One region of the Serratia surfactantfaciens genome, then DNA from elsewhere that is predicted to be linked to it. Evidence: predicted binding sites of a transcription regulator. Region 1 holds the regulator's gene; each other region holds the start of a gene.
The links. The regulator Fur, encoded in region 1, represses iron uptake genes when iron is present. The targets are predictions, from matches to a motif close to ATAATAATGAGAACNACTATCAA.
Positions count from the first base shown of each region.

Region 2: a site for Fur is predicted at 3,765-3,787, ahead of fes (enterochelin esterase). Genes of this name have one in related genera too.
Region 3: a site for Fur is predicted at 3,533-3,555, ahead of sufA (Fe-S cluster assembly scaffold SufA). Genes of this name have one in related genera too.
Region 4: a site for Fur is predicted at 4,251-4,273, ahead of ftnA (non-heme ferritin). Genes of this name have one in related genera too.

Region 1 covers NZ_CP016948.1:583,005-590,487, reverse strand. Annotated here, with positions in the region: gene pgm (phosphoglucomutase (alpha-D-glucose-1,6-bisphosphate-dependent)) at 1-671, opposite strand, end outside; gene seqA (replication initiation negative regulator SeqA) at 748-1,290, opposite strand; gene ybfF (esterase) at 1,515-2,288, shown strand; gene ybfE (LexA regulated protein) at 2,545-2,832, shown strand; gene fldA (flavodoxin FldA) at 3,097-3,636, shown strand; gene fur (ferric iron uptake transcriptional regulator) at 3,966-4,412, shown strand; gene ATE40_RS02740 (beta-N-acetylhexosaminidase) at 4,661-7,318, opposite strand; gene chiQ (ChiQ/YbfN family lipoprotein) at 7,332-7,483, opposite strand, start outside.
Region 2 covers NZ_CP016948.1:4,782,415-4,789,897, forward strand. Annotated here, with positions in the region: gene ATE40_RS22300 (YncE family protein) at 14-1,246, shown strand; gene ATE40_RS22305 (TonB-dependent siderophore receptor) at 1,306-3,588, opposite strand; gene fes (enterochelin esterase) at 3,874-5,253, shown strand; gene ATE40_RS22315 (MbtH family protein) at 5,228-5,434, shown strand; gene ATE40_RS22320 (enterobactin synthase subunit F) at 5,467-7,483, shown strand, end outside.
Region 3 covers NZ_CP016948.1:1,617,514-1,624,996, reverse strand. Annotated here, with positions in the region: gene sufD (Fe-S cluster assembly protein SufD) at 1-835, opposite strand, end outside; gene sufC (Fe-S cluster assembly ATPase SufC) at 810-1,556, opposite strand; gene sufB (Fe-S cluster assembly protein SufB) at 1,600-3,096, opposite strand; gene sufA (Fe-S cluster assembly scaffold SufA) at 3,111-3,482, opposite strand; gene ATE40_RS07750 (hypothetical protein) at 4,010-4,414, shown strand; gene menI (1,4-dihydroxy-2-naphthoyl-CoA hydrolase) at 4,460-4,876, opposite strand; gene ydiJ (D-2-hydroxyglutarate dehydrogenase YdiJ) at 4,873-7,483, opposite strand, start outside.
Region 4 covers NZ_CP016948.1:1,338,687-1,346,169, reverse strand. Annotated here, with positions in the region: gene ATE40_RS25005 (hypothetical protein) at 268-393, shown strand; gene ATE40_RS06390 (hypothetical protein) at 467-685, shown strand; gene ATE40_RS06385 (hypothetical protein) at 682-1,086, opposite strand; gene ATE40_RS06380 (YebY family protein) at 1,578-1,919, opposite strand; gene copD (copper homeostasis membrane protein CopD) at 1,989-2,870, opposite strand; gene yobA (CopC domain-containing protein YobA) at 2,873-3,256, opposite strand; gene ftnA (non-heme ferritin) at 3,580-4,098, opposite strand; gene ATE40_RS06360 (DNA polymerase III subunit theta) at 4,443-4,673, shown strand; gene pip (prolyl aminopeptidase) at 4,705-5,658, opposite strand; gene ATE40_RS06350 (RidA family protein) at 5,815-6,210, opposite strand; gene ATE40_RS06345 (LysR family transcriptional regulator) at 6,359-7,255, shown strand; gene dksA (RNA polymerase-binding protein DksA) at 7,260-7,483, opposite strand, start outside.

The DNA.
Region 1 (7,483 bases):
ATGGCCGGCATGTCGACCACCTCAACCAGCCCTTCGACATAAGGCTGCACCAGATCTTTGGCGTGCAGATGGCCGCTGTTCCAGGCCTTGTCCAGCGACTGGCGCTGAACGCCCTTCAACTGCTGCGCCAGCAGGTCGTTGGCGCGCTTTTCGATCACCGACGTCAGGTTGGTGTCGGCCGGGCCGCCGTTCGGCGGGTTATACTTGATGCCGCCGTCTTCCGGTGGGTTATGGGACGGCGTAATGACGATGCCGTCGGCTTGCGCGCCGCCACGGCGGTTGTGGCACAGAATGGCGTGCGATACCGCTGGCGTTGGCGTGAAGCCGTTGTTTTCCTGCACGATCACATCGACGCCGTTGGCGGTCAGCACTTCCAGCACGGAAATGAAGGCCGGTTCGGACAGCGCATGGGTGTCCTTGCCCACATAGCATGGGCCGGTAGTGCCCTGCTGATGACGAACTTCAGCGATCGCCTGGGCGATGGCGAGGATGTGCGCTTCGTTGAAGCTGTGGCGCTGCGCGCTGCCGCGGTGGCCGGAGGTGCCAAATTTCACCGCATGTGCGGGATTGCCGGCTTCCGGTTGCAGCACATAGTACTGCGACGTCAGCTGGGCTACGTTGATCAGATCGCTTTGGCGGGCGGGCTGCCCGGCACGTGGATTATTCGCCATCGACATATCTCCCTCATCCCTGTCGGTGACCGGGCAATATGTCGCGCACGGCCATCATGACGGGCTGTTCGCTAAATTAGACGGTACCGCAAACTTTCTCGATCAGTTCCGCCGGGAACTGCATGGCCTGCATGATGTGTTCGATCATGCTGCGTTTGCGGCCGGTATTGGTATTGGTGATCACCCAGTAAGGGGTGCCCGGTACATGCTTCGGCTTGGTGTGCGTGCCGTTGGCCAGCAGGGTCTGCTGATCGCCGGCGAAATAGGTGCGGGTACGGCCGGTCAACGCCTCGGTGGCAGCGGCGAAACCGGCGGCATCGAGGGTGTACAGCGTGGACAGCACCAGCATGAAACGGTTGACCGCTTTGTTCTGCTCGGCGTATTCATCCGACAGCAGCAGTTCGCGCATGGCGCGCACGCGATCGCGCGGACGCTGCGCCGGGGCCGCCTTTTCCAGCTCGACGGACTGCGACGCACTGGCGGCAGGCAACGCGCGCACCGGCTGACCGGCGGTGAATTTCAACATGCGGCGTAAAATATCGGACGCGCTTTCACCGATGTGTTGCGTGTGGCTGGCAATATAACGGTAAAGCTCTTCGTCGACTTCAATAGTTTTCATCTTTATCCAATACTGTTTTTTCTACTTAGAACCTGAAGCCAGATCCTGCATTCAAGCCATGGGATTATAAGGTTAAAAGCGCTGGAGCGAACACAACAATGTGCCTCCGGACGGCAAATGCAGACTAATACCTATAGCCGGCACTGCCAAGCCCGCGCCGCGAAAATTCCGCATGATTCATCGTGCGATTCAATCATGATACCCTAATCTGAATCTCTCTCAGTATGAACTTCGCCATGAAATTACATTATCAACTGCTGGCCGCCGAGTCAGATGCGCTGCCGGTGCTGCTGATCCACGGGCTGTTCGGCAATCTGGACAACCTGGGCGTGCTGGCACGCGATCTGCACCAGCAGCACAGCGTGATCAAAGTCGATCTGCGCAACCACGGCCTCTCCCCGCGCGCCGACGACATGAACTACCCCGCCATGGCGCAGGATCTGCTGGCGCTGCTCGACGAACTGCAGCTGGATAAAGCGATCGTCATCGGCCATTCGATGGGCGGTAAAGCGGCGATGGCGCTGACCGCCATCGCGCCGGAGCGCATCGCTAAGCTGATCGTCATCGACGTGGCGCCGGTGGATTACCAGACTCGCCGCCACGATGAGATCTTCGCCGCGCTGAAGGCCGTCAGCGCCGCCGGCATCACCCAACGCCAGGCGGCCGCCCAGCTGATGCGCGACTATCTGCAGGAAGAAGGCGTGATCCAGTTCCTGCTGAAGTCCTTCCACAATGGCGAATGGCGCTTCAACCTGCCGGTGCTGATCGAACGCTACGAAGACATCACCGGCTGGCAGGACGTGCCGGCCTGGCCGCACCCGACGCTGTTCATTCGCGGCGGCCTGTCGCCGTACGTGCAGGACAGCTATCGTGCGGACATCGCCCGCCAGTTCCCGCAGGCCCGCGCCCATGTCGTCGCCGGCACCGGCCATTGGGTGCACGCCGAAAAACCGGACGCGGTGCTGCGCGCCATCCACCGTTTCCTCGACGAAGCCTGAAAAATACGCTCATCTGGCGAAAAAACGCGCTAAAGATAACGGCTTAGCGCGTTTAGCCCGCAGTTAGGCATTGTCGCCGCTCCATCTGCTGGGGTAATATGGCGCGCTATAATTTTGCCGCCGCGCCAGCGCGTTCGCGAACGCCGGTTCGGGGGTGAATTTGGGTTAGGGTTTATTGGCCCGAAGTGTGTTAACCGATGCCTCCGGAAGCGTGCGAGCGCTTTTTGATGCAAACTCCCTTGCAGTACCGCTACCTATGGCAAAAGAACAAACGGATCGCACGACGCTGGATCTGTTCGCAGATGAACGCCGTCCGGGGCGCCCGAAAACCAACCCGCTTTCCCGCGATGAACAGCTTAGAATCAATAAGCGCAATCAGTTACGGCGCGATAAAGTGCGTGGATTGCGGCGCGTAGAGCTGAAAATCAACGCGGATGCGGTGGACGCCCTGAACAAATTGGCGGAACAGCGCAACATTAGCCGCAGCGAACTCATCGAGCAGATGCTGTTGGCGCAACTGGCGGAAGAACAGCCGGAACATTGATCTCTTCGGCCGCACGCGCGGCGCGGCGTTAAGGACAACGCCGGATCGACCACGCTTTTCTTCATTCTCCGGCATCGCATAAATGCGATAAAACCCCGGCGCCACTTTCTGGCATGATACGCATTTACCGGCAAGAGACTGCGCCTGTCGGCGCCCGCCCCCGTGGCGAAAGGCTCTTGTCATGGCATCATTTTAATCGGCGTCAGCGGCGGCAGTGCTGGCATCGAGTAATGCAATTACTTGAATTTAAAGGTTATACGCGATATGGCTACTGTAGGCATTTTCTTTGGCAGCGACACTGGCAATACCGAAAACATTGCCAAAATGATCCAGAAAATTCTCCAGAAACAGTTTGGCGACGACGTCTCTGAAGTACACGACATCGCTAAAAGCAGCAAAGAAGACCTGGAAGGGTTCGATATCCTGCTGCTGGGTATCCCGACCTGGTACTACGGTGAAGCGCAGTGTGACTGGGATGATTTCTTCCCGACGCTGGAAGAAGTCGATTTCAACGGCAAACTGGTGGCGCTGTTCGGCTGCGGCGACCAGGAAGACTACGCGGAATACTTCTGTGACGCGATGGGCACCATCCGCGACATCATTGAACCGCGCGGCGCGGCCATCGTGGGCCACTGGCCGACCAAAGGCTACCACTTCGAGGCCTCCAAAGGCCTGGCGGACGACAACCACTTCATTGGTCTCGCGATCGACGAAGACCGCCAGCCGGAGCTGACCAACGAGCGCGTCGATGCCTGGGTCAAACAGATCGTCGAAGAGCTGAGCCTGGCCGATATCGTCGGCTAAACGCCGCAACTGGCGAAAGGTTGAACAAAGGCCCTGTAAAGTGCATAGTGTGCGCACAGGGCCATCATCGGCAGCAGGGATTGCTGCGATAGAAGCTACAGATTTGTAACTTCCCACCCCGTCAAGGTAGACTGAGTTATCGGTTTATCCCACCCATCAAGGCGTTGCATGCAAAACATGCAATAGTGCAATTATATCTTTGTTAACAACCGGCGGTTTCCATTTAGTACAACCGGTTCTATAATGAGACGCATTAACTCTTTGTGCCGACCGATGCCACAGGCGAGTACGCCTCAACTTGATTAGCATAGTAACAGGACTGAATTCGCATGACCGACAACAACATCGCATTGAAGAAGGCCGGCTTAAAAGTCACGCTTCCGCGACTCAAAATCCTGGAAGTACTGCAAAATCCGGAATGCCATCACGTCAGTGCGGAAGATTTGTACAAAAAACTGATTGATATGGGCGAAGAGATCGGCCTGGCAACGGTTTATCGCGTACTGAACCAGTTTGACGATGCGGGCATTGTGACACGTCACAATTTCGAAGGCGGCAAGTCCGTGTTCGAACTGACCCAACAGCATCACCACGATCACCTGATTTGCCTGGACTGCGGCAAAGTGATCGAATTCAGTGACGAATCCATCGAAGTGCGCCAGCGTGATATCGCCAAGCAGCACGGCATCAAGCTCACCAACCACAGCCTGTACCTGTACGGCCACTGTGAAACCGGTGACTGCCGCGAAGACGAAACGCTGCACGACAAGAAATAAGCCTGACTGGCTATGAAAAACCGCCTCACCCTGAGGCGGTTTTTTTATGCTTGCTGAACGGTGAGCAAAAAAATCCCCGGACCAGCCGGGGAAAGATCATGTCATGAAATACTACAATTGCAGCGGCACTGCGACTCCACGTACTGCTCTCACTTTCACGTCCGCTTCACGCCGACACGCGCAGAGGCGGACGCATTCCCCCTTCGTTAAGCGGCCCGCCGCCATGACGACAGGCCGATGCGCCGGGCTTAGACCTTCTCGGCGCGGCTGTAACGTTTACCGTCGGGACTGACCGAACGCACCTGCACCTCACCCGATACCGCCGGCTTGGCCTTGGCGTCATAACGCTGCCACTGCTTGCCGCCGTCGGTGGAATACTCGATGCCCAATCCCGGCAGCGCGATATTCGCCTCCAGCTTGCCGCCCGCTACGCGTGCGCCGGGCACCGGCAGACGATAAGCGACGCCACCTTTGTCCAGCTTGGCCAGTTCACGCTGGCCCAGGATATTGGCGAAGCGCAGCCAGTCTTTCTCCAGCGCCTTGGTGTCGACAAAGTGGGTCTCCCCGCCTTTGTATTCGCGGCCGGCGCGATAGTCCTGCTCCCAACCGGCGCGGTGCCAGGCGCGTTCGGCCACCGACAGCGCGCGCGGGAAGATCATGTATTCCATCTGCGGATCGGTGCGCTGGGTTTCGCTCCACAGCTGAGCGGACAACCCGTAGGCTCCCGGCCACGGCTTGTCGCTCTTGGCGTTGAAGTGGTTGCCGTCGCGATCGACCGAGGTTTCCGCGTTCTGCGGCATGTTGTCCGGCGCGAAGCTGAACACCTTGCGCTCGTCGCTGAAGCGAGTGCCCCAGTAGTAACCGCGCTCGTCCGGGTTCACCTCGTAAGGGAAGTCCATGTAGACGTAGTCCGGGTTGGAGACCACCACTTCATACCCTTTATTGGCCCAATCGTTGACGCTGTCGAAACCGCCCCAGTACAAGGTATCCCAGAAGTTGACGCCCACGCGCGAGGTGGCGAACGACTTCGCGCTCTCGGCGTCTTTCAGGCCGTCCTGCCAGGCCTGCATTCTGTCGATGCCGTGCGCCTTCACCAGCTTGCTGACCTCCTGGCCGAAGTAGCTCGGTAAGTGCTCCATGTCGGCCACCTTGCCTTCTTTGATCATCGTCTGGCAAACCTGCGACTTGGCCCACGGCTTGTCTTCGTTGCTCTGGTCGATGACGCCTTTACCCGGCTCCGGTTTCGCCTTGTCGGTATAGCCGGCGCCCAGGCGGATGTTTTTCGCCTCGTCGCCGCCGAAGTGCCAGGTTTTGATCGGCTGCCCGGCTTCTTTATGCATCTGGGCGATCTCGCCGATCACCTTGTCGACAAAGCGCTGGGAAGAATCCAGGCACGGGTTCAGGTAACTCTGGCGGTTAAAGAACTGCACGGAGGTGGTATTGGAGGTATCAGTCGGATCCACCAGGCGGAATTCGTTGGCCTCCTGCTCTTTTCCGGCGGCATGCAGCTTTTTATAGCGCGCCTCCATCGACACCACCGCGGCGCGGGCGTGCGCCGGCATGTCGATCTCAGGGATCACTTCAATCTGGCGCGCCTGGGCGTATTTGATGATGTCGATATAGTCCTGACGGCTGAAGAAACCACCGTAGACATCCGGCCCCTGGCCGTACTGCGGCAGCAGGCAGGTGGTTTCGCTCAGATCGTGGCAGCGCTGGCCGCCGACTTCCGTCAGCTCAGGCAAACCGGGGATCTCGATACGCCAACCTTCATCATCACTCAGGTGGAAGTGGAATTTGTTGAGCTTGTAGGCCGCCATCTGATCCAGCAGACGCAACACCGCATCCTTCTTATGGAAGTTGCGCGCCACGTCGAGGAAAATGCCGCGATACTGGAAGCGCGGCGCGTCGCTGGCGTCCAATGTAGCAATCTTGCCGCTGCCGTCGGTCGGCACTAACGACAGGATCGACTGCAACCCATAGAATACCCCGGCCTGATCGAAGCCGATCACCCGCGCCTCTTTTTTGCCGATCTTCAGCTCATAGGCGCCCGGCACCGCCATCGCGCCTTTAAACTTGCCCGGCTGGATATCGGTCTTGATCGGATAGCCGTTGGCCTGAACCGGCACGCCCAGCAGCGCAAAGCGCTGGTTGACGACGTCCGCCGCCGGCTTGACCAGCGTGCTCAGATCCGGCGAGACCCCTTTGCGCAGATCGGCGTCCTGCGCGTGGACCTTCACCTGCATCGGCGTCGGCACGATCTGGCCGCGCAGCGCGCCGGCGGGCAGCGTCTGCAGCTCGGCATTGCTGACAAAGCGCGAAGCCGGCGTCATCAGAATGTTTTTGTCGTCTTTGGTGCGCTTCCACTGATCGCCGGTGAACGGCGCCACGAACTGGTCCAGGTTTTCGGTGTCGGTATTCGCCAGCATTTTCGGTTTGGCGTCGCCGGACGTGGCATACCAGCGCGGCAGGAAGTCATTTCTAAACAGCTGCCAATATTCGGCGACCACCGGGATTTCCACCGCCTTGCCGGCAGGGAAACCGCTGAATTTGGCGGTCGGTTCCAGCTTGTACAGATCGCCGGTGAGGTGGGCTATCTTGAACTGATCGTTATCCACCCGCAGGGTCTGGCGCGGGCTGTGGAAATAGATGACCCAGTCCTTGCCGTCGATAGCCTGGCCGTCGTTGCTGAGGGTGAACAACACCCGGTTGCAAGAGGCCCAGTCGGCGCCCAGCGCCGCGCAATCCACGCCGTTTTCGCCGGCGCGGTTATCCAGCATTTTCACGTTCAGCTTCAGCTGGCTCAGTTGATCCACCAGCTGTTGATCGGCCATGGCGTTTCCCATGCCGCCCAGGAATCCCATCGTTGCCGTCAAGGCGGCAAGCGCGCTCAGTTTGAATGCGTTCATGTTCTCGTCCTTCTTAATTATTGTTATCGCGAATTTCTTGCCACAGCTTGCCGCACTTGGCGTCGTAAGCCTGACCGTTACCGCTGTGCACCGCCATAATGCAGTTCTGATAATCCATCACCCGCACCGTTTCCTGCGCGGCGAACTGCTGGTGCTGCTTCTCTT
Region 2 (7,483 bases), 920 kb from region 1:
AGGAGATAAAAGGATGTCTGGAACCCTAGCAACCCCGCGCGCGTTACTGTCGCTGCTGGTGGCGGCCTCTCTGGTGGTCGCCGGCGCCGCGCAGGCGAACGATGTCGGCATCAAACCGCAGGACATCAAGCGCGAGGCGCTGTCGTCGACGGTGGTGGAGATGGCCTACAGCACCTCGCAACAGGCGCTGTTCGTCAGCGCGCCGGACTGGAAGGAAGAGGCGCGCTCCCGCGTGCTGCGGCTGGATCCCAACACCCTGGCGATCAAGGCGGAGATCCCGCTGCAGGTGAAAGGCTTCGGCGTGGCGCTGAACGATGCGGGCAATCGCTTGTACCTGACGCAGGCCTTCAACGGTGAAGTCGGGGTGGTAGACACCACCACCAACCACGCGCTGGGCAGCATCAAGCTGCTGGACAAAGCGGTGCTGGAGCAGGCTTACAAGCAGGCGGGCATCAGCGGCAAGCGCCTGGATTTCCTGCTGGCGGAGCTGAAGAAATTCAAAATCACCGAGGACTACCTGTACCGCCTCCGCGAGCTCAAGTATGACGCGCAAAGCGGCCGTCTGTTCCTGCCGGGCCTGGGCTTCGGCGTCGACAGCGTGCTGTACGTGGTCGATACCAAAGCCGGCAAGCTGGAGAAAGTGATCCCGGGCTTCGGCTACAACGCGGTGGGCATCACGCTGGATGAGAAGGGCCGCAGGGTATTCGTTTCCAACATGCAGGGGCAGGTGATCACCCTGAACGCCGACACGCTGGCCATCACCGCCACGCACGAAGTGCAGGCCGATCAGCTGCTGAATCTGGTGTATGACCCGGCGAGCAATCGCCTGCTGGGCGTCGATCAGGGCATCGATCGCGACGACTACCGCAACCATCATCTGGGGCACGACTACGTGAAGCGCAGCAGCGGTCACCGGGTGTTTGCGCTGGATGCGGACAGCGGCAAGGTGCTGGCCAGCGAGCTGACGGATGAGGTGCCGATCGGCCTGCTGCTCGATGAGCGCAGCCAGCGGCTGTATGTCGCCAATCGCAAAGGCGTGCGCGTGGATCACGGTGCCGGCACGCTGACGGTGTTCGACGCCAAGACGCTCAAGCGCCTGCAAACCGTAGACCTGCCGCCGCACCCTAACAGCCTGGCGTTGGATCCGAAAGGCGACGCGCTGTTCGTGACGGTGAAAAACGACGGCGCTTCCACCAAGGCCGGCAAGCCGGAAAGCGTGGTGCGCATTCAGCTGCATACCAAATAACGCAATGGAAAGATAAAAAAAGGGGCGCCGCGGCGCCCCTTTGTCGTTGGGTCATGTCATCAGAAGTGGGTGTTGATGCTCATGTAGTAGGTACGGCCCGGTTCGTTGTAGGTGGCCGCGCCCGCGCCGGCGATGTTGACCGCGCCGGTAATCGGGTCGCCCACGTTCTGCGCGTTACCGGCGCGGAACTGGCGTTTATCGAACAGGTTGTCGATACCGGCGGTGACGCTGACGTTTTTGGTCAGGTCATAGGTCGCGCTGGCGCCGACGACGGCATAAGGGCTGACCTCGCGGGTTTCGCCGCCGGTGGCCGGTTTACCCTGGTAGTTGTACTTCTTCGGCTTCTGACGGCCGTACCAGGTCAGGGTGGACTGCATCGACAGATCCTGCGTGGCCTGCCAGCTGAGAGTCGAGTTGACGGTGAACTTCGGGATCACCGACAGGTAATCGCCGGTGGTCTTGTTCTTGTTCTCGATCATGTAGGTGGCGTTGTTGCTCCAGGTGACGGTCTCGCTGACCGGCACGTTCAGCGAGCCTTCCAGCCCTTGTACGACCGCTTTCGGTACGTTCTCCCACTGATAAACCGCCGTGCCGGTGCTGCTGGTGGCGATGCGCGAGTTACCCGCTTCAATCTTGTTGTGGTAATCGTTGCGGAAGTAGGTTACGCCGGCCAGCCAGCCTTCGTTATGGAACTCCAGCCCGATCTCTTTGTTGACGCTGGTTTCCGCCTTCAGATCGTCGTTGCCCAGCAGGTAGCAGCCGTTTCTGACATCGCTGCCCGCACACCCCTGGCCTTTGCTGTACAGTAGGTAGTTGCCGTTGGTCTGGTACAGGGTCGGTGCCTTATAGGAACGCGCGATGCCCATTTTCAGCGTGAAGTAGTCGCCCAGTTCCTGCGACAGGTTCAGCGCCGGGCTCCAGTTGTTGCCGGATTCTGAATGCAGATCGTAGCGCAGGCCCGGCGTCAGCATGGTGGTGTCGGTCAGCTCGATATTGTCTTCGGCGAACAGCGAGAAGATATGCGCGGAAGCGTAAGGGCTGCGCGTGCCGTTGCCCATGCCGGGAATGGTGCCGCCCATCAGCGTTTGGCTGGTGGAGGTACCGTCTTTCATCCGCTGTTGGGTCCACTCGGTACCCAGCGTGGCGGTCTGTGAAACGCCCAGCTCAAACGGCACGCTGACTTCGCTGTGCGCCAGGAAGTCGTCCAGCTTGGTGGTGCCGAACCCGGTATTTTTGGTGTCGAAGATGCCTTCGGTGCCGCCGGCCAGTCCTTCGTTCAGACGGGTGTTGCGGGTGCGCTCGAACTGCACGTAGTTGTTGGTGCTCACGCCGTTGTCCCAGGCACCGCGATGGGTCAGGCCGAAGGTTTCACGGTAGATGCGGTTGGTCTCTTTGCCGTAGTTGCTCTGCACCAGGGCATTGGTGTTGGTGTTCTGGGTATCGCCGGAATACAGGTTGCCCTGACGGCCATAGGCATACTCGAACTCCAATGACTGCAGATGGGCGAAGTCCCAGTGCAGCAAGGCGTCGATGTTTTTATCGACCACCCCTTCGCGCCCGGCGGGCAGGCTGCTGGCGTAGGCGCCTACGCGTTCGGATTTATGTGATTCGTTAATGTCCCAGGCGTCGGCCTGCGTTTTGCTGTAGCCGCCGAACAGGCGGAAGCTCAGGGAATCGCTCAGCGGGCCGGACAGGCTGAAGTCGGTGCGCTTGGTGGCGCCCTCCTGCTTGTGCTGCGGCACGTTGAAGTAGCCGTTCAGCGAGCCGTGCAGCGCATCGCCGGCCTTCTTGGTGATGATGTTGACCACGCCGCCCGCCGCGCCGTTGCCGTAGCGCGCCGCGGCCGGGCCGCGCAGCACTTCGATGCGTTCAATCATTTCCGGCGGTACCCAGGCGGTATCACCGCGCGAGTCGCGCTCGCCGCGCCAGCCCTGGCGCACCGAGTTGCGGCTGGAGGCCGGTTTGCCGTCGATCAGCACCAGGGTGTTTTCCGGGCCCATGCCGCGGATATCGATCTGGCGGTTGTTGCCGCGCTGGCCGCTGGTGGAGTTGCCGGTCAGGTTAACCCCGGGCATGGTGCGGATAAGTTCGCTGATGTCGCGCGCCGGCGGGCGTTTCTTGATCTCGTCGGCGGTGATGGTGGACACCCCCGGCGCCTGCAGGTTCTGCCGGGCGGCGGTGACGACGATGGTGTCTTCGCCGCGCGGTTTTTTATCCGTGGCGCCGCTGTTTTCTTCCGTGGTGGTGGTATCAGCCTGCTGTGCGGCGTTGGCGAACGCGGACGCGCCCAATCCCAAGCCGATAAGAGTGGCTAAAGAATAACGTGATAGCTTGCTTTTCATTTGAGTGTCCTACCTTGCTGCCATCCCTCGCCGAATGGAGAGAAGGGCGGTTGTAGTTTTTTGTGTAGTCGGAAATAGAAAATCGGCTGCGGCAAGGGATGCCATTGATGTATCCCCGATCCCTGTCCGTTGCGCGCAATACCAGCACGATCTCCAAGCCTTACACACTATTGCAAATGCAAATTATTATCAATAGTATTTGGCGTACAGTGCGTTCGGGCGGTGGCCGGCGATAGGGAAAAGTCGACGTTCCCGGTGCCGCCAACTACAAAATGGGTAGGCGTTGTGAATACAGAACTACAGTCAGAAAGCAGCAGATTATTGGCCAGCAGCAATGCGGGCAGTCCAGGGTGGTGGTTGACGGTGGCACGACGCGGTACGCCATGGGTAGAACCGGCGGGTAACGGCCGGTGGCGAACCACCTTTTTCTGGCGCGATCCTCAGGGATGCGAATTGACCTCCGCCTACCGTCGCGTGTGGATCAACATCAACTGCCTGACCGACCATCATCAGCCGAATCCGCCGCAAAGCCTGCAGCGTTTGGCCGGCACCGACGTGTGGTACTGGCAGACCGAGCTGAGCGGCGCCTGGCGCGGCAGCTACTGCTTTATCCCCTGCTTTGACGAGCGGCCGCCGGCGTTCAGCGGCGACGATGCGCACGCCAACATGCACAACCTGCGGCACTGGTGGCACCAGGTGTTCGCCAGCGCCACCCCCGATCTGCTCAACCCGTACCGCTCCTGGCAAAGCGCCAGCGGCCACAGCGTCTCCGGCCTGCACATGCCGGATGCGCCGCCGCAGCCGGTATGGCGTTCATTCGATGAGTATGAAATAGCCAGCGGGCGCTGCACGCCGCCGCTGCCGGCGCGTTTGCAGCGCCATACCTGGCAGAGCGAGCGTCTCGGCAACAGCCGCGACGTCTGGATTTACACCACCGGCGACAGCAAGCCGGCCGAGCGCCCGTTGGCTATCCTGCTCGACGGCCAATTCTGGGCGAAGCAGATGCCGGTCTGGGAGCCGCTGATGCAGCTGACCCGCGAAGGGGCGTTGCCGGAAGCGGTGTATGTGCTGATCGACATCATCGATCTGCCGCACCGGTCGCGCGAACTGACCTGCAAAGACGACTTCTGGCTGGCGGTGCAGGAAGAACTGATGCCGCAGCTGGCCGACTGGGCGCCGCACAGCGACAAACCGGCCGATACGGTGGTGGCGGGGCAAAGCTTTGGCGGCCTGGCCTCCCTGTATGCCGGGCTGCGCTGGCCGCAGCGCTTCGGTGCGGTGATCACCCAGTCCGGTTCCTACTGGTGGCCGCGGCGCGACATGCTGCAGCTGCCGAGCATTCCCGACGACGCCTGCTGGCTGATGCAGCAGGTAGAACGTCACGGCCTGGGCAACCACGGCGCGCTGAAGGTCTTTATGGAAGCCGGTTCGCAGGAAAAGCTGGTGCATCGGGTCAGCGGCGAAATGGCGGCACGCCTGAGCGACGCCGGCCATCGGGTGCACTACCGGGTGGTGGAAGGCGGGCATGACGCGCTGTGCTGGCGCAGCGGCCTGACCGACGGGCTGCAGGCGGTATGGGCTTCCGCTTTCGCCACAGCTTATCCGGCATCGGCGACGGCAACGGCACGAGGAACACATGATGGAAAGCCTGAATCCGTTCGATGATCTACAGCAGCGCAGCCTGGTGCTGCGCAACGTACAACAACAATACAGTTTGTGGCCGGATTTCCGCGCCATTCCGTCCGAGTGGACGATCGTCTTCGGCCCGGCGGCGCGCACCGAGTGCGCCGAATGGCTGGAACAGCATTGGCAAGACATTCTGCCGGTCGCAGCACGCGAGGCGTGACCGGCGCCAGGTAATCACGGGAGCAATAAGCAGTGTCACACACCCCTAACTCTCTCAGCGGCCCGGCGCTTGCGGGCGAATGGCCGCTGGTCGCGGCGCAACCCGGCATTTGGGTCGCCGATCAAATTTCCCCGCATCGCAATGCTTACGCGGTGGCGCACGCCATCGAACTCAACGGCCCTGTCGCCGTGGAACCTTTGCTGCAGGCCATTACTCAGGGCCTGGGCGAGGTGGACATGCTGCGCCTGCGTTTTGCGGAACGCGACGGCGTGCCGGTGCAATGGCTGGATGACACGCTGGCGATACACGCGCCGGAACTTGTCGATCTGACGATGTCGCCGGACCCCGAAGCCGCCGCGCGCGCGCTGATGGATATCGATCTGGCGAGCGATCTGCGCGCCGGCAGCGGCGCGCCGCTGTATCGTCATGTGGTGATGCGCCTGGCGGATGACCGCTGGTTCTGGTATCAGCGCTATCACCATCTGCTGGTGGACGGTTTCAGCTTCACCGCCATCGCGCGCCGCGTGGCGGCGATTTATAGCCACCTTTGCCGCGGCGACGCGCTGGAACCGACGCCTTTCACGGCGTTCAGCGACGTGGTGGCGGAATACCAGGCTTACCGGGAGGCCCCGGCCTGGCAGCGCGACGCCGATTTCTGGCTCGAAAAAGCACGGCAGCTGCCGCCACCGGCCACGCTCTGCCCGCAGCCGCTGGCCGGGCAAACGCCCACGCCGCGCATCCACCGGCTGGAACAGCGCTGCGATCCGCAGGCCTTCGCCGAACTGGTGCAGTGCGGCGCGCAGCAGAAGCTGAACGCCGCCGATATGGCGGTGGCGCTGGTGGCGCTGTGGGTGTCGCGTCTGAGCGGTCAACCGAGCTTCAGCGCCGGTTTTATCTTCATGCGCCGTACCGGATCGGCCGCCCTGTGCGCCGCCGGCCCGGTGATCAACGTGCTGCCGATGGAGATGCACCTCGAGCCGCAGGCCACGCTCTATGAGGCCGCCACCCGCATCAGCCGCGAGCTGAAAACGGTGCGCCGCCATCAGCGCTACGATGCCGAACAGGTACAGCGCGATCTGGGGCGCATCGGCGACGGCGAACCGCTGTACGGTACGGTCTTCAACTTCAAAATGTTCGATTACCAGCTGGATTTCGCCGGTATCGAAGGCATTACCCACGATCTGGCCTCCGGGCCGGTGCGCGATCTGGAGATTGCGCTGTTTATCGACGAACACCATCAGCTGAAGGTTGAACTGCTGGCTAACGCCGAGCGTTACAGCCGTCAGGAACTGCTGGCGCATCTGCAGCGGTTGCCGCTGCTGCTGGCGCAGTTCGCCGCGCAGGCAACGTTGCCGATCGGCGAAGCCGATATGCTGACCGCCGACGATCACGCGCTGCTGGCGCGGGTCAACGACACGGCGCACCCGGTGCCGGCGACCACGCTGAGCCAGCTGCTGGCGCAGCAGGCGAAAACCACGCCGGACGCACCGGCGCTGGCGGATGCGCATTTCAGCTTCACCTACCGCGAAACGCGCGAGCAGGTCACGGCGCTGGCGCGCCAACTGGTGGCGCAGGGCGTGCGACCGGGCGACATCGTGGCGGTGGCACTGCCGCGTTCGGTGTTCCTGTCGCTGGCGTTGATGGCGATCGTGGAAGCGGGCGCCGCCTATCTGCCGCTGGACACCGGTTATCCGGACGAGCGGCTGGCGATGATGCTGGAAGACGCCGCGCCGCGGCTGGTCATCACCAACCCGGCGCAGCAGGCGCGTTTCGCCGACAAGGGCGAAATCTTGCTGTATGACGCGCCGCTGGCGGCCAATCACGCCGCCGGGGTGGCGATCGCGGGCCCGACGCCGGACCATGCGGCCTATATCATCTTTACCTCCGGCTCCACCGGGCGTCCGAAAGGCGTGCTGGTCGGCCATCAGGCGATCGTCAACCGTTTACTGTGGATGCAGCACCAGTACCCGCTGGGGGCGGACGACGCGGTGCTGCAGAAAACGCCATGCAGTTTCGACGTCTCGGTGTGGGAATTCTTCTGGCCGCTGA
Region 3 (7,483 bases), 1.0 Mb from region 1:
CCAGGCTATTGATCACCAGATTGGCGCCCTCGCCGTTCAGCTGCGCGCTGGTGTTGTGGCGCGTCAGGCCGGCGCCCAGCAGGAAGCTGTCGCTTTTCACTCGCGCGTCGCGGCCGATGACCAGATCGTTATGGGCGAAGTGGTAGCTTGGCTGGCTCTCAAACGCCAGCTTGCAGTGCAACAGCCCGGCGTTGTCCGCCACGTTGGCGGTCAGGCGCGCGCCGGTAAAGTGCGCGGCTTCGCCCAGGCTGACATAGTGTTCGATCACTTCCGCCTCGGCCCCGCGCCCGATCTCCAGATGATGGCGATGATGCACGGTGTTCACTTCCCCGGCACCGCCGCGTCCGCTGCTGATATGCAGCAGGTACAGCGGCCGCGCGGGGGCTTTGCCGGCGGGCAGGCGGATCAGGCTGGTTTCCTGCGCCAGGCTTTCGGTCAGGTGCAGGAAGACCTCCGGTTGGATCGGCTCCGGCAGCGCCTGCGGCGTGCCGTAGGCGGTCAGCTCAAACTGGTAGTCGCCCAGGTCGCCATCGCTGAGCGCGGCACTGTAGCGGCCGTCGATGAACACCAGCCGACAGGCGTCGATGCCAAGCGCCAACGCATCGGCCTGCTCGGCGGTTACCGGCGCGGGCTGCGGCTCGAGGAATTGCTGCTCCAGCAGGCCTTCCAGCGGCGTGTATTTCCAGTTCTCATGCTTGCGCGTCGGCCAGCCGAGCCGCAGCGCCTGCTGCCAGTGCGCCAGCGCATGCGGTGAACGCTCGCCGCCGCGCCCTTCGAACAGGCGATACAGCTGCTGCAGCGCGTTTGAATTACTGTTGGTCGGTAAGCCAGCCATAGCCCTGCTCCTCCAACTGTTTCACCAGCGAGAAATCGCCGGATTTGACGATGCGCCCCTGCGACAGCACGTGCACGTAATCCGGTTTGATGTAGTCCAGAATACGCTGGTAGTGGGTGACGATGATAAAGGCGCGCTTGCCGTCACGCAGCGAATTGACGCCGTTGGCGACGATCTTCAGCGCGTCGATGTCCAGACCGGAGTCGGTTTCATCGAGAATGCACAGATCCGGCTCCAGCGCCGCCATCTGCAGAATATCGTTGCGCTTTTTCTCGCCGCCCGAGAAACCGACGTTGACCGAACGGGTCAGCAGATCGGCCGGCATATCCAGCAGCGCGATCTTCTCTTCGATGAAATCGGCGAAGTCAAAGCGATCCAGAGGCTCCTGTTCGCGGTATTTGCGCACCGCGTTGACCGACGTTTGCAGGAAAAAGTGGTTGCTGACGCCGGGGATCTCCACCGGGTACTGGAAGGCCAGAAACACGCCTTCGCCGGCGCGATCTTCCGGATCCAGCTCCAGCAGGTCCTTGCCCTTGAAGGTGACTTCCCCTTCAGTCACTTCGTACTCTTCACGCCCGGCCAGCGTGGCGGACAGCGTACTCTTGCCCGAGCCGTTCGGGCCCATGATGGCGTGCACTTCGCCCGGTTTGATCTCCAGATCCAATCCCTTGAGGATCTCGTTGCCTTCCACGCTGACTTTCAAATTCTTGATGCTTAACATGCTGTGTCCTCAGATAGCGCCGACGGCGCTAAAAATGCGGCGATTAGCCCACGCTGTGTTCCAGGCTGATGGCCAAAAGTTTCTGCGCCTCGACGGCGAACTCCAGCGGCAGCTCGGAGAAAACGTCCTTGCAGAAACCGTTGACGATCATCGAAATGGCGTCGTCCTCGCTGATGCCGCGCTGCAGGCAGTAGAACAGCTGGTCGTCGCCGATCTTCGAGGTGGTGGCTTCGTGCTCCAGCTGAGCGCTGTTGTTGCGCGCTTCGACGTACGGGAACGTGTGGGCACCGCTGTCCGGCCCGATCAGCATCGAGTCGCACTGGGTAAAGTTACGGGCGTTTTCCGCCCCCGGCAGGATTTTCACCAGGCCGCGATAGGTGTTCTCGCTGTGGCCGGCGGAGATGCCTTTGGCGATGATGGTCGACTTGGTGTTTTTGCCGATGTGGATCATCTTGGTGCCGGTATCCGCCTGCTGATGGCCGCTGGTCAGCGCCACCGAGAAGAATTCGCCGATCGAGTTGTCGCCCTGCAGGATCACGCTCGGGTATTTCCAGGTGATGGCCGAGCCGGTTTCCGACTGGGTCCAGGACATTTTCGAACCGGCGCCTTCACACAGCGCGCGCTTGGTGACGAAGTTGAGGATGCCGCCCTTGCTCTCGCCGCCGGAGAACCAGTTCTGCACCGTCGAGTATTTCACTTCGGCGTCTTTATGCAAGATCACTTCCACCACCGCCGCGTGCAGCTGGTAGCTATCGCGCACCGGGGCAGAACAGCCCTCGATGTAGCTGACGTAACTGCCTTCGTCGGCGATCAGAATGGTGCGCTCGAACTGGCCGGTTTTGGCGGCGTTGATACGGAAATAGGTCGACAGCTCCATCGGGCAACGCACGCCCTTCGGCACGTAGACGAAGGTGCCGTCGGAAGCCACCGCGGCGTTCAGCGCGGCGAAGAAGTTATCGTTGGACGGCACCACCCGCCCCAGGTATTGGCGCACCAGATCCGGGTACTCCTGGATCGCTTCGCCGAACGAGCAGAAGATCACCCCGCTCTCCGCCAGTTTTTCACGGTAGGTGGTGGCGACCGAGACCGAGTCGAAGATGGCGTCCACCGCCACCTCGCTGCCCTCGCGTACCGGCACGCCGAGCTGGTTGAACGCCAGCTCCACTTCGCTGGTCAGGTAATCTTTTTCCGTCGCCGCGCCCGTTTGCTGCTCGGCGCCGGGTTGCGAACCGCAGGCGTCGTCGCAGCTGCCGCAGGACGGCGCCGAATAGTAACTGTAGTCCTGGTAGTTCAGGCGATCGTAATTGGCCTTCAGCCAGTGCGGTTCTTCCATCTGCAGCCAGGCGCGATAGGCCTCGAGGCGGAATTCCAGCATCCACTCGGGTTCGTTGCGCTTGGCCGAGATGGCGCGCACTACCTCTTCGTTGATGCCCTTGGCCAACTCATCGGTTGCCAGCTGGGTGAAGAAGCCTTCTTTGTAGCGACCTTCGCTGACCCAAGCCTGCACTTCATTAGGCATTTCTACATTGCTTCGTGTCATGTTGATTGCATCGCTCAAACGCCAAAACTCTCGCCGCACCCGCAGGCATGCTGAGCTTTAGGGTTGTTGAATTTGAAGATCTGGTTCAGCCCTTCACGGACATAATCGACCGTGGTGCCATCGATAAACGGCATCGCCTTCAGCGGCACATACAGTTTGGCGCCGTCGCGCTCAAACAGCAGATCGTCATCGGCGGGGTCGCGGGTCAGATCCAGCACATAGGCAAAGCCGGCGCAGCCGGATTGTTTCACCCCTAGCTGCAGCCCTTTCACCTGCGGATCCTGCTGCATCAGTTTCGTTATTTGTCTTACGGCGCTGTCGCTGAGCGAAATGCCTTGCCAGACATTTTCATCCAGAGAAAAAGTGCCGACATTTTCCGTTTGCATAGGGTCTACCTCACACTCGTGTTTAGCCACAGCCAATCTGGGTTGCTTATATGTTAGTGATAACGATTATCACTTCAACCGTTTGTTTTGCGGGGGTATCCGCCGCGAGCGCGGTTTTTCGCTGCGGCGCGCGGCAAGCCAACGGGACATCCGTGGCGGCTTGCGGCGTCAGGCGGCAAGGTGTGCATGCTATCCCTATGAATTTGTTATCTATCCTGCATCACCGTACCGCACTCCCCGGTGGCCCGTCAGCGTTACAGCGCCACGGTGCGTTGCCGTTCTAAACATTCATAGAAAATACCTATTTCTGCATTCTGTCTGTCGTAAATGTGCGTTTATCGGCATTTCTCGCCCTGTGCGGACTGAGAGGCTGCTGATTAAAGTTTAGTCGCTCTGGATCAAGTTGGGCCGCCGAGGGCCAATTGCCACCCTGCACAACAAAAAAACGCCGTATCGGGGATTGATCGGCAACGCGGCAGTTTATATGATAATGATTATCATTCAATTTGAATTTGAGCGCGAAGCCAATGACTCTTACGATCAACGCATGGTTGCTGGGCAAGATTGACGAATACAAATTCAGCGTGCGCGACGCCACGGTGGACTTTTATATGGCCGAAGCGGCGCTGCGACGCCCGGAATGCAATATTGATCATCTGAAGCGATACAACAGCGTCAGCCTGACCATGGCCAATCTGTGCCTGGAGAACGGCGACGACGACAGCTACCTGCACGCGCTCAGCAAGCTGCACAACCGGCTGATCGTCGAGATCAACAATCCGCAGCGCTGCCAGCTGTTTCGGGTGCAAAGCTACCACTTCGCACGCCACACGCTGACGCTGATCTGCCAAAAATATGCGATGGAAGGCACCTGGGAGAAGGCGAACGCGTTTCAGAAGGACTTCGTCAAACGCGTGCCGTTTCAACTGTAAAGCGATGCGTTCCGCAGGCCGCTGGCCTGCGGAAGCCGACGGGGATCAGTCGATGACCGCCGTGGTCAGACGCGAGGTGCAGCACAGCCGGTCGCGCGCGTCGAAGATCTCTATCTGCCACACCTGATGGCGGCGGCCCACGTGCAACGCACGGCACACCCCGCGCACCTGCCCATCGAACACCGCGCGCAGGTGGTTGGCGTTGATCTCCAGCCCCACCACTTTCTGCTCGCCTTCGCTGCACAGGTAGCCGGCCATCGATCCCATCGATTCCGCCAGCACCACCGACGCTCCGCCGTGCAACAGCCCGAACGGCTGCCGGGTACGGCCATCGACCGGCATGGTGGCCTCGAGGAAATCCTCGCCCATCTGGGTAAACTCGATGCCCACATGGCTGACCATGCAGCCGTCACCGGCGCGGTTCAGCTGCTCCAGCGATGTTTCACGTTTCCACAATTTCACTCAATCATCTCCAGAAGTGCCTGTAATGGGTGGCGCACGCCATTGCCCTCGATGCGTTTCACCTGGCTGCGGCACGAATAGCCGGTCGCCAGGCAGCGCTGCCGCGGCAAACGCTGCAGCGTCGGATGCCATGATAGCTCATAAATGCCGAGCGAGTTTTGCAGGTTCTTGGCTTCGTGGCCGTAAGTGCCCGCCATGCCGCAGCAGCCGACGCTGACGTTCTCCAGTTTGGCGCCGAAGCGGGCGAAGATCGCCGCCCACTGTTGGCCGCTGGCCGGCAGCGCGGTAGTTTCGGTGCAGTGGCCGAACAGATACCAGGGCTCGCCGGTCGCCGGCTGTTCGGCGCGATCCGCGATCCGCTGTTGCAACCATTCATGCACCAGCTGCACCTGGAAATCGCCGCGCTCGGCGCCGAGGATCTCGCGGTATTCGTCGCGGTAGCACAGCACCAGCGCAGGATCGACGCCCACCATAGGCATGCCGAGCTGCGCCACGCGGTTGAGGAAATCGGCGGTTTTGCGTGCGGTGCGGGCAAAACGCGTCAGGAAACCTTTCACATGCTGCGCCTTGCCGTTCGGCGAGAACGGCAGCAGCACCGGTTTATAGCCGAGCTTCTCCACCAGCCGCACGAAATCCGCCACCACTTTGGCGTCGTAATAGCTGGTGAACGGATCCTGAACGATCAGCACGTGCTCTGCGCGTTGCTCGGCGCTCAACCCTTCCAACTGCTCCAGCGTCAACGTGGTCGCGCGGTGGCCGGACAGCTGCTGACGCAGCGTCGGGCTGGACAACAGCGGCAGATCGACCATGCCGATGGCGTGGCGGCTCATCTCCCGCAGCCACGGCTGGCGGAAGAAGAAGTTGAACACCTTCGGCGCGCGGGCCATCAGCGGGGTGTAGCTCTCCACGCCGGCGACCATGTAGTCGCTCACCGGGCGCAGATAGCGGGTGTGGTAGAGCTGCAGGAAGCGCGAACGGAACCCCGGCACGTCAATCTTGATCGGGCACTGGGTGGAGCAGGCCTTGCAGGCCAGGCAGCCGGACATCGCTTCTTTCACTTCTTGCGAGAAGTCATACTCGCCTTTGCCGGCGTGCCAGCTGTTGCGGGTCTTTTCGATCACGCCGCGCAAGCTGAGGCGCTGCTGCGGCAGCTGTTTCTCCAGCGCCAGCGGATCCACGCCCTGCTCGGCCAACAGACGCAACCACTCGCGCACCAGCGTCGCCCGCCCTTTCGGCGAATGAATGCGGTTGCCGCTGATCTTCATCGACGGGCACATCGGGCTGCGCACGTCGAAGTTGAAACACAGGCCGTTGCCGTTACACTCCAGCGCGCCGCGGAACGAGGTGCGCACCTCGACCGGGATCTGGCGATCGAAAGTGCCGCGTTTGACCGCATCCACCTGCATCATCGGCGCATCCACCGCCAGCGGCGCACAGATCTTGCCCGGGTTCAGGCGGTTATCCGGATCGAACGCCGCCTTGATGCGGCGCAGCTCCTCAAACAGCGTTTCCCCGAAGAATTCAGGGCTGTATTCCGCACGGAAGCCTTTGCCGTGCTCGCCCCACAGCAGGCCGCCGTATTTGGCGGTCAGCGCCACCACCCGATCGGAGATCTGTTTCATCAGCACTTCCTGCTGCGGGTCGCACATGTCGAGCGCCGGGCGCACGTGCAGCACCCCGGCGTCGACGTGGCCGAACATGCCATAGCTCAGGTTGTGCTCGTCGAGCAGTTGACGGAACTCGACGATATAGTCAGCCAGGTGCTGCGGCGGCACGCAGGTGTCCTCGGCGAACGGAATCGGCTTGGCGCGCCCTTTGGCGTTGCCCAGCAACCCGACCGCTTTCTTGCGCATGTTGTAAATGCGCTCGATGCCCGCCAAATCGCCGCAGATCTGGTATCCGATCACGCCGCCCTGCCGCTGTGCGATCAATTCGTCCAGCCGTTGGCACAGGGCCTCCATCTGGCCGTCGATCAGCGCCCGATCGTCACCGGCGAACTCGACGATGTTCAGCCCGAGCATCTCTTTGTCCGGCACGTCGGCGATCAGCTCGTTCACCGAGTGCCAAACGATATCTTCACGCGCCAGGTTCAGCACCTTGGAGTCGATGGTTTCCACCGACAGCGCCTTGGCTTCGACCATAAAGGGCGCATTGCGCAGCGCCGAGTCGAAGGAGTCGTACTTTACGTTGACCAGGCGACGCACCTGCGGCAGCGGCGTGATGTCCAGCCGCGCTTCGGTGATAAAGGCCAGCGTGCCTTCGGCACCGGTCAGAATGCGCGTCAGATCGAAGGTTTGCAGATCGTCGCTCAGCACATGGCGCAGGTCGTAGCCGGTGAGGAAACGGTTGAGCTTGGGGAATTTTTCCAGGATCAGCGCGCGCTGCTCGCGGCAGCGGTTCAGCACCGTGCGATAGATGCGCCCTTCGGCAGTCTCTTCCAGAGCAATCGTTTCCGCCAGCGTCGTCGGCATGGCACGGGTATCGATCATCTCGCCGCCCAGCAGTACCGCCCGCAGGCCCAATACGTGATCGGAGGTTTTGCCGTACACCAGCGAGCCCTGGCCGGAGGCGTCGGTATTGATCATGCCGCCCAGGGTAGCGCGGTTG
Region 4 (7,483 bases), 760 kb from region 1:
GTTGCGCGATCCTAACAAATTGGCCGGGTGAATTGAACCTTGCTGCGCGCCGCAGATAGGCCATTCGTTGCAAGGATCTGGGGTGGCTCGCGCTCCCCCTCGTCGAGACTATCATTCACCATCACTCTCATAAGCCTAGTAAATACCTGAAAATAAATTCCCTGTTCTTATCCGAACCGGTAATTACTCCCATTGTTTTTTCTGTTAGAAACAGCTGGCTTGCGCAAGCTTTACGCTATTTAACCATATCGATAAAGAGGGTATCTTATGCAAGAGATCGAGGCTAAATATTTTCACCTGATCGCCGGCGGCGGCAACTTTGCCGACAATCGCAGCAGCAATGGACGCGTCAATAACAATAGCAACAAAGATGGCAACACCTGCTCTCGCTAAGCGGTTTTAATTAATCAAAGCCCCGGCTGTGTCTTTCCGTTCAGTCGGCGCTTTCAGCATTTCGGTGATAACAATGTTTAAACTGTTCCGTACCTTGTGCCTGCTACTCGGCTTTTGGATCGCCACCCTGCTGCTCAGCGGCGCCGGGGTCTCTTTTACCCACGGCTACGCCGCGCCTAAAAACCTGTCGCATTTCGTCGTCTCGCTGGTGGTGGTCGGCGCCATCCTGCTGTGGACAAATAAATTGCTGCGGTTCTTTTTTGCCGAGAAATTTGAGAAGAAGCCGCGTTAAGCCGTATTCCCACTTTGGTCGTCGCCCACAATGATAAAACCGGCATCACGAATCGCCGCTTTCACCTGCATGGCGTCCATCACCGCCGTTTTCACATAGCCAAAAAAGGCCACCCGCACGCCGGGCAAACGGACTGGCGTCGCCAGTTGGGCACTGAGTTCGCGATTGCGCTGCGCCATCAGCTCGGCACGCTCCTGCCAAAACGCGGCCGGCTCGGAGGGAGTTTCAGTGGTTGTTTCGAACCGAGACGCCCATTCGCTGAGCGCCTCCCACTCAGCCAACAGCTCGGCAACCACTTCAGGATTAGCCACCTGCCCCCAGTCAGGTGGTAAAGCCGCCTCACGCCACGCCTCGAGATAGCCGGGTAGCGTTCTCTTCAACTGGCTCAACCGGTCGTTCAACGCAGTCTTCCTTTTATAAGAATTAACATATTGATATTAATCACAATATCATCCTCGCTTAACCGGCGATGGGAACAATGAACGGAGCTTATCAGCGCCTTAGATGACGTAATGACTTTTGGTGCGGCTGAATTAGCGATATGTGCGGGTGGAGGATGGGGATGGAGGTCGGGTTAGTGAGCTGTGATTCGAAAAGAGGAATGGGAATTGTTGCTGGCGTATTAAGTGGGATTTACTTATAAATCAAGCACACAAAAAAAGACCGAATACGATTCCTATATTCGGTCTAGGGAAATGGCTCTTGGGAGAGAGCCGTGCGCTAAAAGTTGGCATTTAATGCAGGGCTTGTTCAGCCGTGCACTTTAAGAGTAGCCTACCGCGCCAGTTTTGCCAGCCGCCCGGCGGCCGCGTGATAGTTTCGTGACGAAATAACTATGCGGCAAATGCGCATCAATCCGCGCACCTTGGACAAGACGTTGGCAAACAAGCGGTTAGTCAGCGCACAGCTTCTCGGCGCGCTCGATGAACGGCGCCATGCTCATTTTTTTCCCCGGTTCGGCAGGGTCGTCCAGCAGGATCACCTCCAGCGGCTGCGCACGCTGATGGCCCTTCTTCACCTGTTGCTCCGCCGCGTCGTTGAGCGGGTATTGCATCAGGGTGCTGTTATTCAGCACGAACAGCGCGCCGCCGCTGCGGCACTGCAGCGTCACCTCTTCCTTGGTGAACGCCCACTGTTTGCCGTACTCCAGTTTGGTGATGTTAACCAGTTTGTCTGCCGCCAGCGCGCCGGTCGCGGTTGCCAGCAGCGTAATGCCGAGTAATACCGATTTCATGTGATGGCCTTAAGGTTGCTATTCGCGTCGATTTTCCCGCAGCTTGCCGGCCTGCGGCAAGCTGAAATGTCATACCGGCGCATAGGTTGCAAATAAACTGACCAGCAGCAGCACCGTCATTCCCAGCCCCACTTCGATCCAGCAGGCCAGCACCACGCCGCGCTGCGCCAGCGCCGGTACACGGCTCATCGCCGGCACGATGGCGTAGCGATTGGCCAATGCCACCATCACCATCAGCGCCACCAGCGCGGTTTTGATCAGCAGCAGGCGCTGATAAGGGGAGCCGAGATTAAGCGGCCAGCCGCCGAGAATAATCAGGCTGTTGACGATGCCGGTGACGATCACCGCCGCCACCGCCAGGTGCCCCCAGCGCGAGAAACGGATCAGCGTGGTGATGGCGTCGCTGCGCCACTGCGGCGGCTGCAGGTAGCGCAGGCACACCAACAGCGGCGCCAGGCAACCGAACCAGTAGCCGGCGGCCAGCAGGTGTACTGCATGGTTGGCGCGGTGCAACACGCCCAGCGCGCCTTCGTGCATCGCCGCATGGCCGATGAACGCCAGGCTCACCAGCAGCAGCGCCGAACACAGCGCCAACGCCTGCGCACGCGGCCGTTCCGGCAGCAGCAGGCTCAGGATCGCCAGCAGCGACAGGCCCAGATGCCAACGCCACACTTCGCCGAAGGTGGTGCCGAGTACCGCCCACCAGACCTCCAGCCGCCAGGCGTCTTCCCAACCGTCGCCCATCTGCCCGGCCTGGATGGCCAGCAGCGCCACGGCGGAAAGCCCGGCTACCCAGGTGCCGGCAAGCAGCAGCGGACGCACATCGCGGGAGAGGATCGGGGAGAGGCGCTGCGGTGACAATAAGGCGGTGAACAGACTGATGCCGAACATCAGCATCACCGCCGCAAAGTGCACCAAGCGACACAGAACGAACAGGGTCGCCAGACTCACGGTCAGTTTACGGTGAAGCTGTACTGGCCTTTGGTTTTATGCCCGTCGACCGACACCACATGCCAGCCGACGTTGTATTTGCCCGCGCTCAGCTCGCCTTCAATCGGCACGTTGACCTGGGTGTTGTTGTTCGGATCGAGCTGCAGCTTGCCGGTTTTCACCACGGCGTTGTCCGGGCCGGTGATTTTCACGCCGCTGAAGTTCGGCTCGATGCCTTCGGAGAAGCTGAGGGTCAGCGCCTTCGGTGCCGGGCTGACGCTGGCGTCGGCCTTCGGCGTTTCCACTTTCAGGTGGGCGTGCGCCAGCGCTTGCTGTGAAGACAGGCCAACGAACAGGACGAAAATGGTGGAAAGCAGGCGACAGGAGGAACGAATTTTACCGATCACAGTGGTATCCCTTAACAGTAAAAGAGGGTCATAAGGGTTAAGGCCACAGCCAAGGCGATGTATCAGCGGCCCCAACCCACCGCAAATGATTGCGCCACGGGTAAACAGAAAACGGGTTGTATCGGCTAACCCGCTGTTTTGACTCTACCATCCCTGTAGCGTATCGCGGTAAATGATAACGACCACACCGCGGCAAGTCGAGCGCATCACTGGCATTTTGCGATCCGGCAGCACGTATCGCCGCATAACCGCGATAAACGCAGGGTAAAAAAAACCGCGCGTCAGGCTCGCCCGCGCGCGGTTTTTCGACGTTATTCCGGGGATCAAGCCTGGCCGTTACCGCCCTGGCCCATCGCGCCCATCTTCTTCAGATCTTTGTCGATGAAGAACAGACCTTTGCCGCTGGTGCCCACCAGCGCCAGCTTATCCAGTACGGATTTGAACAGCTTCTCTTCTTCGTGCTGCTCCGCCACGTACCACTGCAGGAAGTTGAAGGTGGAGTAATCATGAGAGGACATTGCCGCGTGCGCCAGCTCGTTGATCTGACGAGTGATCAGCTTCTCGTGTTCGTAGGTCTGCTCGAACACATCCGCCAGCGATTCGAATTCCACCGGCGGCGCGGCGATGGTGCCCAGCAGCGGCAGAGAGCCGGTATCGCTCAGGTAGTCGAACAGACGTTGCATATGCTGCATCTCTTCCTGAGAGTGCTCTTTAAGAAATGCGGCGGCGCCTTCAAAGCCTTTATCGCTGCACCATGCGCTCATCTGCAGGTACAGGTTGGCGGAGTAGAACTCCAGATTCAGTTGCTCATTCAGCTTTTGAGTCATTTCTTGCGTCAGCATAATGATTCCTTTTATTTTGCAGGTCATGAATTTAATTTCCGCGCATTATGCCCTGCTGCCGTAAAAATAAAAACACCTTATTTACACTCAAATCACATTAATTATAAAAATCATATATATCAACAAATTATAATATCATCGCCACATTGAGAATTAACATGATAATTATTTTCATCTTTTAGTTTAATCAAAAAGCGAATCATTCTTATTTAAAAGAATAAATAGATTGCATTACTGCTGGATAAATATCGCTCCCGGCAACGGCGTAATGGGCTTGCCAAGCGCCGCCGGGTGGATTACCTTCTGCGCAGATTCAATGCGGCAAAGTAAGTAAGGAGCATAGCGTGGGTTACAATCTGGCCGAGCTGCCCAAAGAGGAAATGGACAGGGTGAATGTGGATCTCGCCGCCTCAGGCGTGGCGTACAAAGAGCGCTACAACATGCCGGTGATCCCGGAAGTGGTAGAGCGCGAGCAGCCGGAAGCGCTGCGCGATTATTTTCGCGAGCGCGTGGCGCATTACCGCGCGGAATCCCACAGGTTTTCGCGCCTGCCGTACGAGCCGAAGGCCAAATAAAAAAACCCGCCGTAACGGCGGGTTTTTTGCGTCACTTGCCGGCGAACCGGTCGGTGGCGATCATCAGTTGGTGCAAGATGCCCGGTTCGTCATACGAATGCCCCGCCCCTTCCACGATATGCAACTCCGCTTCCGGCCAGGCCTTGGCCAGATCCCAGGCGTTCTGCACCTGACAGGCCATGTCATAACGGCCGTGGACGATCACCGCCGGAATATGGCGGATCAGCGGCACGTTGCGCAGCAGCTGGTCGTCGCTTTCCAGGAACCCCAGATGGGTGAAGTAGTGGTTTTCAATGCGGGCGAACGCCAGCGCGAAATCATCCTCGCCGAACGACGCAGACTCGCGGCTCGGCAGCAGCGTGACGGTCTCCCCTTCCCACACGCTCCACAGCTTGGCCGCTTCGAGCTGCACCTGCGGATCGGCCGAGGTCAGCCGCTGCCGGTAGGCGGCGATCACGTCTTTGCGCTCGTCATCCGACAGAATGGACAGCACGCGCTCCCATTTATCCGGGAAGAAGCGCGAAGCGCCGTCCTGGTAATACCAATGCAGCTCCTGCTTGCGCAGGGTGAAGATGCCGCGCAGCACCATTTCACTGACGCGTTCCGGGTGGGTCTGCGCATAGGCAAGCGCCAGCGTGGAACCCCAGGAACCGCCGAACACCAGCCACTGCTCAACGCCGGCCATTTCCCGCAGCCGCTCAATATCGGCCACCAAATGCCAGGTGGTGTTGTTGTCCAGGCTGGCGTGCGGACGGGAACGGCCACAGCCGCGCTGATCGAACAGCAACACCTTATAGCGTTCGGGATCGAACAGCTGGCGATGGTGCGGAGAGATGCCTCCGCCCGGCCCGCCGTGAATGAAAACCGCCGGCTTACCGTTCGGGTTACCGCTCAGCTCCCAGTAGATCCGGTGGCCATCCCCAGTGTCCAGCCAACCGCTGTCGTATGCCGCTAACGGCGGGTACAAACCTCGTAATTGTTCCATGGCGCTTTCCGTCTCTCTGTGAGTCATGCTTTCATCAAAGCGGAAGCCGCCCGGCAGGTCAACGGTAAAACCTGAAAACTCAAACGCGCGCCGGGAACTCGGCGCGCGTTTGCTCAAAATCACAACGACCTGCTTGCAAAATGCCCACAGGCCCGATCAGTTCAGGTGCGCGATCGCGCTGATCTCCACCAATTGCTCGGGCGAAGCCAGCCCGGTGACGCCGATCAGCGAACCGGCGGGCCGGTGATCACCGACATAGCGCTTGAACAACGCAACGCAGGGTTCAAAATGCGCCTGTACATCGGTCAGATAGATCTCCACATACGCCAGGTTCGAACGTTCGACGCCGAATCCCGCCAATACCCGATCCAGATTGTCCAACGTCTGTTGGGTTTGCCGTTCGATATCGCCCGCGCCGACAAACTCCCCCTGCATATCATGGGAAAACTGCCCCGAGATGTAGAGGGTATCCTTGACGCGATAGCCTTGGGACACGCCATTCTCCTCTTCCCAAATGACCCCGTGGTGGTAGTGCGTGATGCCATTTTTCATGCTGTTTCTCCAACCGTTTATCGTTTCCATGACGACTATAATCGTTTGATTGGCGAATGGATGTCGTCACTAAAACGACGTTAACGATGCATTTAATATATTGAATATATTAAATTTATTGTCTTTTCACCGGTTCTCGGAGGGCAGCATGCTACGGGCGAATCTCAATGACATTCAGGTTTTCATGGCCGTCGTCGACGCCGGCAGTTTTGTCGCCGGCGGACAGACGATGGGGCTATCGCGTTCGGCGGCGGGCAAGGCCATCGCGCGTCTGGAGCAGCGGCTGAGCGTGCGGCTGTTGCATCGCACCACGCGTTCGCTTGGCCTGACCGACGAGGGACGAGAGTTTTATCGACGTGGCCTACAGATCCTCGCTTCGGTCGACGATGCCGAGGCCAGCGTGGCCGGCGACAAGGGCACCGCACGCGGAGTGCTGCGGTTGACCGCCCCTTCCGCCTTCGGCAGACGGATCCTGTTGCCGCTGGTGCCGAAATTTCTCGTCGCCTGGCCTGAGGTGCAGGTGGAGATCAGTTTTTCCGATCGCCTGGCGGATGTCGTGGAAGAAGGGTTTGATTTGGCAGTACGGATCGGCGTCACGGCACCGGATACCCGGCTGGTGTCCAGAACCCTCGCCAGGTATCGCGCCCTGCTGTGCGCCTCCCCCGCCTACCTCGCCGCCCGTGGCGAACCGCATACCGTTGAGTCGCTCGCCGGGCACGAGGCTCTGCTGTTCAGCAGCCGCAACCAAAAGCAGCCCTGGCGGTTGCGTGACGAGCGCGGCGAATGGGTCAAGGCTCCAGTTCGCGGCCGCCTGCGGCTGGACAGCGGAGAAGCGCTGCACGATGCCGCTTTGGCCGGGTTGGGCATCGCGTATCTGCCGGAGTTTATGATTGCGGAGGATTTGGCCACCGGTCGTCTGCAGCAGGTGCTGCGCGCCGTGGAGGGTGAAGAAGTCAGGATTGTGGCGCTCTATCCGAATAAGCGCCTGCTGGAACCCCGTGTCAGGCGCTTTCTCGATCTCTTGGCGGATACGCTCGGCGGCTGAAGCCTTACCCGCCTTTACGCATATGCGGCTCGCGCATCTCCTGCGCGGTTTTCGCCTCGATGCTCAGTTCCGCCGTCGGGCGCAGCAGCAGGCGCGCCAGCCCGATGGGTTCGCCGGTTTCGCGGCAGTAGCCGTATTCGCCGTTCTGCAAACGCGCCAGCGCCGCATCGATTTTCGGCAGCAGGCGGCTTTCGCGATCCAACTGGCGGAACAGCAAGCGCAGATCCT